DNA from 2 places in the Streptomyces sp. NPDC014894 genome. Region 1 is predicted to be linked to the other one. Evidence: riboswitches for the same ligand, from Rfam matches in the RefSeq annotation. Region 1 holds a riboswitch; the other holds the start of a gene.

Region 1 (3,871 bases):
CCGCCTGGCCGTCGGCGTCCCCGGTGGTCACCGACTACGAGCGCGGCGCGCTCAACGCGTACGCCGCGGGCATCGACCCGGCCCGGGTCTCGGCCTCGCGCAATCTCGTCGCGGACATCTACGCGTACTGGCAGACGGCCGAGGCGGGCTACTTCGGCCCGTCCGCGAACTTCAACGGCACCGTCTTCGCCGCCCTCGCGCTGGGCGGCGCGAAGACCCAGGCCGGAACCGCCCGCGTGCCGCAGGCCCTCACCGCTTCGACGGTCGCCCGCCTCCGGGCCAACCAGCACAACGACGGCGGCTGGACCTACCAGAAGGTGGAGGGCGATCCCACCGCCGTCAACTCCGCCGGCGATGTGGACATGACCGGCGCCGCGATGGCCGCCCTGTGCGTCTCCGGCGTCCCCGGCACCGACGCGGACGTCGTCCAGGCGAAGAACTTCCTCAAGGGCAAACTGGCCGCGGCCTCGGGCGCGTTCAACTCCCTCTACGGGGTCAACACCAGCTCCAACGGCTGGGCGATCGCCGGTCTGAACGCCTGCGGCATCAACCCGCAGTCCGCGGAGTTCACCACGATCAACGGCAAGACGCCGGTCGACTTCCTCATCGCCAACCAGTACAACCCGGCGGGCGGTTTCAAGTACAAGCCCGCCGATACGTCGGCCTCCGCCTACGCCTCCATCGACGCCCTGCGCGCGGTCGCCGGAGGCGGCTTCACCTCGGCCCCGCCCACGCCGGTCACGCCGGGCGCGCCGCAGTGGGTCGCCCAGAGCGCCTTCACCCCGGGCGCCGCCGCCAGGCTCGCGCTGAGCGTCGACGACGGGGCCGGAAACCTCAAGGTGTGCGCGGTGTCCTTCACGCCGACGGGGGCGACCACCACCCTCGGCGACGTCCTCGCCGCCGCGACGGGCTCCGCCGCACCCTCCGGCTGCGTCACGAGCGTGGCCCCCTCGTCCGGCACGGGGGCCGTCACCTCGGTCAACGGCAAGGCCAACAGCGGTTCCAGCACCTGGAAGGTCAGCGTCGACGGCTCCTCCTTCGCCGGCGCCCTCCGCGAGAAGACGATCAACGTGGGTGACACCATCGCGCTGCGCTGGGGCGTCTGAGTCCCCGGGGCGGGGGCTCGCGCCGGGTCTCCACCCGGCGCGGCCCCCGTCCCCCGTCGTGAACGGCCTTGGAGAGACGGGCTGTTGGCTAGAAGGCGGTCCAGGTGAAGGCGACCTGGTCGCCTGCGCTCAGCTTGAACTGGCAGCCGCCGACCGGGGTCGGGACGCCGTTGACGGAGATGCTCCAGTAGGCCGCGCCGCCGCCGCTGACGTTCTTGATCGTGTCGACGGAGAAGTCGTCGAACGCGGGGTACCAGGCGCCGTCCCAGGTGAAGCGCTTCTTTCTCGCGGCGTCGTCCAGCGCGGCGGTCGGGGTGGGCACGGCGCTGGGATGGGCCGAACCGTTGGTGCCGTCGCACTTGTGCGTACCGCCGGTGGCCGTGGTCACATCGTGGCCCTTGGTCTTGATCCTGCCCTGGAACAGCGGACCGCTCGGTCCCTGCACCGTCAGGCTGACCTTGACCGGGGCGTTCGTGTGCGGAGTGGGCCCGGCGTGGGCGGCGGCGGGGGCCGTGGTGAGCGCGAGCCCCAGGGCGGCGGCGGCGACGAGTGCGGTGCGGACGGGATGCGGGCGCATGGGTTGCCTTTCGAGCGATGCCGGTACGCGGCGCGACCCTGTGCCCACGGCGCCTTCGGCGGCCGTGTCGCCCCGAGCGCGGGGGAGACGGACTCGTCGGCGATCCGAGACGGCTCAAAGCTTCGCGCTGCAGACCATGACAGTGGGAAGCGGTACGACCGCGTGCTGGGCTCTCCGACTCGGGGCGCGGAGACGCCCCACACGGTTGCAGGTCAGCGCCGGATTCCCACCGGCTTCCCCCGGGACACACGACCATTCGGTTGTCCGCCCGGACCGGCCGGGCAGACGAATCGTACGGTCGTATCTTCGTGATGAACAGGGGCTGATTTCCGGCCAACTCCCAAGGGGGATCGGGCCAGAGCCCCGGCCGAACGCCACCGGAGCGCGGGGGTGCCGCGGCCCGCCGCCCGCGCGCGTCCGTGAGCGGCCGCGCGACCCCGGCTGCCCCGCCACGGCCCACGTGGCGGCGTACGGGGCGGTCCGCCCGCCCGTGCACGTGCGGGTGGTCCGCCCCGTCTGTTGTGTACGCGTCCGCTCGCCGCGCACGGTGTCGCCCGGGCCGACAGGGCGTGGCGGGGCGGTGACGGCGGCGGCGGACCGGAATCGCCGCCGACTCGTGGGCCGGGCGCGGGCGCTTGCGCGCCGCAGGGCTGTCGGAGGCGGTGGGCCCCGAGGCCGGCGGTATGAGGCCCGTCACTCTCCGGGCACGCCGGGCCGGGCCTGCGCGATCATGGCGCGAATGGACTCCCGTTTCCTCGGCATCGCCGATCTGGACGAAACCCCTTCCGTGGCGGTCGTGATCGACGTCATGCGTGCCTACACCGTGGCCGCCTGGGCCTTCGCCCGGGGGGCGGAGAAGATCGTCCTGGCCGAGTCGCCGGACGAGGCCCTGGCGCTCAAGGCCCGTCACCCGGAATGGGTGGCGATCAAGGACGGTCCGCCCGCGCCCGGTTTCGACGCCGTCAACTCTCCCGGTCTGCTGCGCTCCCTCGACCTCGGCGGGCGCACCGTCGTGCAGAAGACGACCGCGGGGACCGTCGGCGCCCTCGCGGTCAAGGAGGCGGCGCTGGTGCTGTGCGCCGGCTTCGTGGTGGCGGAGGCGACGGCCCGGCTCCTGCGGGCGCGCGGGAGCGACAGCGTCACGTTCGTGGTCACCGGCGAGGACGGGCGGGCCGAGGAGGATCTGGCGTGTGCCCAGTACATCGCCGGGAGGGCCGCCGGGGCCGGGGCGGACGCCGCCGAGTACCTCGGCCGCGCCGCCCGGTCGCGCGCCGCCGCCGAACTGACGCAGGGGGTGCGCCGAGGAGCCCATCCCGACGACGTCGCGCTCTGCCTGGAGGTCGACCGGTTCCCCTTCGCCATGGTGGCGGCCTCGGAAGGCCCGCTCATGGTCCTGCGCCCGCACGCGATGCCTTCGCCCCGGTGAGACGGGAGTCGTGAGTCGGGCGGAGTCGTCGGGCGGACCGGGACGCCGGCGGCGAGTCGGGCCGTCCGGCCCGCCGCCGGGGGCCGGGCGGCGGATGGGTCCCGGTGTCCTGCGGCGGCCCGGCGGCCGTGGACGGCGGAGCGGTCAGTTTCCGGCGATGACCGTGGTGACCACGGTGGTGGTGACGACGACCGTCAGCGTCGCCCGCACGGACTCGACGACCCGGTGGACGGCCGGCGCCGCCCAGTGGCCCCGTGCGATCGCTTCCATCGCCGCTTCGGCCCGAGACGTGTCGGCGGCCGGGAAGGCGAGCCGGGCCAGCCCACCGCCGTGCAGCAGGGCGATCAGGCTCGCCGTCCGCTCGTCCGGGCTCCCGCCGCGCAGCACGGCGGCGTCGAGCCGCTCGCGCACGGCCGCCTCGACCGAGCCGTCGGCCTCCGGGTAGCGGCGTACCGGAAAGAGCCCCAGGACCTTCTTGGTCTCCTCACGGACCAGGCCCTTGTCCACCAGGCCCGCGCTCGCCGCGGCCACCGCGTCCTTCTTCAGGTGCTGGATCCAGTCGGCGGCCCTGCCGGGCTTCTCGCGGCCGGCTATGGCGGCGAGCGCGGCGTCCAGGGACGAATGGCCCACGGGGGAGGGGTCGATCGCCGACACGATGTCGCCGTCCACCGTGATCCGGCCCGCGAGCGCCAGCTCCACCAGCGACGCCCCGGCGATGGCCCAGCCGACGTTCGCCGGCTCCCGTCCGGCCCCGGACTCGTC
Region 2 (3,871 bases), on a different contig from region 1:
TCGGTCTGCCCGTGGGGCTGGGACCTGGTCTTTAATGGTTTAGACCAGTACCCGGAGCTTGGCCTAGACCTTTAGGGGTGTCAAGGGTGTATAAGAAGGGCAGTCGCGTCCGTTATAGGACCGACACCTGAGGGAGGGCGACGACCCGTGACCGGACCGTGCCACCATGTGAGCCGCGACAGACGGAGGAGCCGGTGACGGCAGCAACGCAGGAGTCGGGAAGGCGGGCCATGACCACGGACGGGGTGGGCACGGAGACCGAGGGCGGGCCTCAGACCCGTACCGCGCGTGTCCCCAAGTACTACCGGCTCAAGCGCCATCTTCTCGACATGACAGAGACTATGCCGCCAGGGACTCCGGTGCCCCCGGAACGCACACTCGCGGCCGAATTCGACACCTCGCGCACGACCGTGCGCCAGGCGCTCCAGGAGCTGGTGGTCGAGGGCCGGCTGGAGCGCATCCAGGGCAAAGGCACTTTCGTGGCCAAGCCGAAGGTGTCCCAGGCGCTCCAACTGACCTCGTACACCGAGGACATGAAGGCCCAGGGGCTGGAACCCACTTCCCAGCTGCTGGACATCGGCTATGTCACGGCCGACGACAGCCTGGCGGGCCTGCTGGACATCTCGGCGGGCGGGCGGGTGCTGCGCATCGAGCGGCTCCGGCTGGCGAGCGGCGAGCCGATGGCGATCGAGACGACCCATCTCTCGGCCAAGCGCTTTCCGGCGCTGCGCCGCAGTCTGGTGAAGTACACCTCGCTCTACACGGCGCTCGCGGAGGTGTACGACATCCATCTCGCGGAGGCCGAGGAGACCATCGAGACCTCGCTCGCGACACCGCGCGAGGCGGGGCTCCTCGGGACGGACGTGGGCCTGCCGATGCTGATGCTTTCACGCCATTCTCTGGACGCCAGAGGAGAGCCCGTGGAGTGGGTCCGCTCGGTCTACCGGGGCGACCGCTACAAGTTCGTCGCCCGTCTGAAGCGCCCTGCCCCCTGATCCGTCCCGGCCCCGCGCGCGACCGCTCCCGAGAGCGATCGCGCGGGGCCGGCTCGATCAGTCGGCGTCGCCCCGGGCGGTCAGCGCACCCAGTCCTCGAGGCGCTCGGTGGACAGGGTGACGCCGACCGGATCGGGCAGCACGACATCCTTGCCGAACGGCACCGTGTGGGCGTTCTCGTACCGCACCCCGTCCGGTTCGCCGTAGACCGTCACCTCGCGGTTGTCCCGGTCGATCAGCAGATACACGGGGATGCCCGTCTGCGCGTAGGCACGCGGCTTCTCGACCCGGTCACGCTGATCGGTGTCCGCGTCGTAGGAGGTCACTTCGACCGCCATCAGCACCGGACTCGGATCCGCCCACTCGCCGTGACCGACGAAGGCGTCGCTGGGGCCAGTGAGACATCGGGCCGGGCCCGGCCCAGACGGTACTCCTGGACCTTGAGCCCCTGCTCGGAGTGGAGCCACAGCTCCGGCCTGGACTGCACGCAGATCCGGGTCAGCCACTGAATGATCCGACCATGGTCCCCGTCGGGCAGAGCCCTGCTCCTGATCCTGCCGTCGATGAGTTCCATCCGCATGCGCCGGGACCGCGCGGCCAGTATCCGCGTGCCCTCGTCGAATTCATCCGGGTGGACATGGAAACGGTCGGTGATCTCAAGGATCTCCGCAGCCTGTGCCATAAGGCCTCCTCCCTGTGTTCTCGACCATAGCGGAGCCGTCCGACAACGGCCCCGGGCCCGCCTCCGCAGGCCCTCCCGCAGTCGCCGCAGGGCCTGGCAGGGGGTGACCATCCGTAGTGCGGCAGACAGCCCACAGACACCCCGCGACACAACATCTGGTGGGTGCCACCACCCCCCGCCCCCACATGTATGCTCATCTCGCTGTCGCCGCAGAGGAATCCGGTGTGAATCCGGAACTGTCCCGCAACGGTGTGCTGTGGTGCGCTTTGTCGTACCCGCGAGTCCGGGCGTCTGCCGACAGCGCACCCGGCTCGACCGACCCGGGTGCCAAGACGTCCGGGCCTCGCGGTTGGGTCGGCGGACGCCGTGGAGTGCTGCCCGGAAACGGGTACGCGCGCCCCGCGGCGCGCCTCCCGCCCGCCGGCCCGTGAGCCGAGCGAGGGAGAGCACCACGTGACCATCGCGCCAGCCGATCCGGCTTCAGGCACCTCCGCGAACGCCTTCGGGCAGACCTCCGAGAAGGTGTCGGAACAGCTTCCCGGACGGGTCCCCGGACCCGTCTCCGGGGAGCCCGGGGACGGGCCCGGGACCGCGCTGCTGCGGACCCTGACCGACCTCACCGCCGATCTGCCGGACACCGACCCGGGCAAGGTCGCCGCAGCCGCGCTGCGCGGCCGGAACGCCGCGTCGGACGCGGCCGAGCTGCGCGGGCTCGCCACCGACGCCGCCGCGGGCCTCATCTCCGAGGACCCGGCCTACTCGCGGCTCGCCGCCCGGCTGCTCACCCGCACCATCGCGGACGAGGCGGCCGGCCAGGGCTCGGTCTGCTTCTCCGCCTCGGTCGCCGTCGGTCACGCCGAGGGCCTGATCGCCGACCGCACCGCGGACTTCGTCACGCTCCACGCCGACCGCCTGGACGAGCTGATCGACCCGGACGCCGACGACCGCTTCGGCTACTTCGGCCTGCGGACCCTCTACAGCCGCTATCTGCTGCGCCACCCGATCACCCGCCGGGTGATCGAGACCCCGCAGCACTTCATGCTCCGCGTGGCCTGCGGACTCGCCGAGGACGACTCCCCGCGCGCGCTGGACGAGGTCGCCGCGCTCTACCGGCTGATGAGCCGGCTGGACTATCTGCCCTCCTCCCCCACGCTCTTCAACTCCGGCACCCGGCACCCGCAGATGTCCTCCTGCTATCTGCTGGACTCCCCGCAGGACGAGCTGGACTCCATCTACGACCGGTACCACCAGGTCGCCCGGCTCTCCAAGCACGCCGGCGGCATCGGGCTCTCGTACTCCCGCATCCGCGCCCGCGGCTCGCTGATCCGCGGCACCAACGGCCACTCCAACGGCATCGTGCCGTTCCTCAAGACGCTGGACGCCTCGGTCGCCGCCGTGAACCAGGGCGGCCGGCGCAAGGGCGCCGCCGCCGTCTATCTGGAGACCTGGCACGCGGACATCGAGGAGTTCCTGGAGCTGCGCGACAACACCGGCGAGGACGCCCGGCGCACCCACAACCTCAACCTCGCGCACTGGGTCCCGGACGAGTTCATGCGCCGGGTCCAGGCCGACACCGAGTGGTCGCTGTTCTCCCCGGCCGACGTGCCCGAGCTGGTGGACCTGTGGGGCGACGAGTTCGACGCCGCCTACCGCAAGGCCGAGGCGGCGGGCCTGGCCCGCAAGACGATGCCCGCGCGCGAGCTGTACGGCCGGATGATGCGGACCCTCGCCCAGACCGGCAACGGCTGGATGACGTTCAAGGACGCCTCCAACCGCACCGCCAACCAGACCGCCCTGCCCGGACACACCGTCCACTCCTCGAATCTCTGCACCGAGATCCTGGAGGTCACCGACGACGGCGAGACCGCCGTCTGCAATCTGGGCTCGGTCAATCTGGGCGCCTTCGTCTCCGGCGGCGACATCGACTGGGAGCGGCTGGACTCGACCGTCCGCACCGCCGTCACCTTCCTCGACCGCGTCGTGGACATCAACTTCTACCCGACCGAGCAGGCCGAGCGCTCCAACTCCAAGTGGCGTCCGGTGGGCCTGGGCGCGATGGGCCTCCAGGACGTCTTCTTCCAGCTGAAGCTGCCCTTCGACTCCCCCGCCGCGCGCGAGCTGTCCACCCGGATCGCCGAGCGGATCATGCTCGCCGCCTATGAGGCCTCCGCCGATCTGGCCGAGCGGAACGGGC

What was found. A riboswitch is a leader RNA that binds a small molecule or an ion and turns the genes downstream of it on or off. The one in region 1 is predicted to bind cobalamin.
Region 2: another riboswitch for cobalamin. It lies ahead of ACF089_RS13615 (ribonucleoside-diphosphate reductase subunit alpha); the one in region 1 lies ahead of ACF089_RS22465 (DUF4430 domain-containing protein).

Annotation. Positions count from the first base shown of each region.
Region 1 covers NZ_JBIBWD010000009.1:184,210-188,080, forward strand. Annotated here, with positions in the region: gene ACF089_RS22460 (hypothetical protein) at 1-1,106, shown strand, start outside; gene ACF089_RS22465 (DUF4430 domain-containing protein) at 1,195-1,683, opposite strand; cobalamin riboswitch at 1,829-1,948, opposite strand; gene ACF089_RS22470 (2-phosphosulfolactate phosphatase) at 2,423-3,109, shown strand; gene ACF089_RS22475 (GPP34 family phosphoprotein) at 3,254-3,871, opposite strand, start outside.
Region 2 covers NZ_JBIBWD010000004.1:620,458-624,328, reverse strand. Annotated here, with positions in the region: gene ACF089_RS13625 (GntR family transcriptional regulator) at 231-995, shown strand; partial or broken gene ACF089_RS13620 (Uma2 family endonuclease) at 1,076-1,659, opposite strand; cobalamin riboswitch at 1,860-1,984, shown strand; gene ACF089_RS13615 (ribonucleoside-diphosphate reductase subunit alpha) at 2,200-3,871, shown strand, end outside.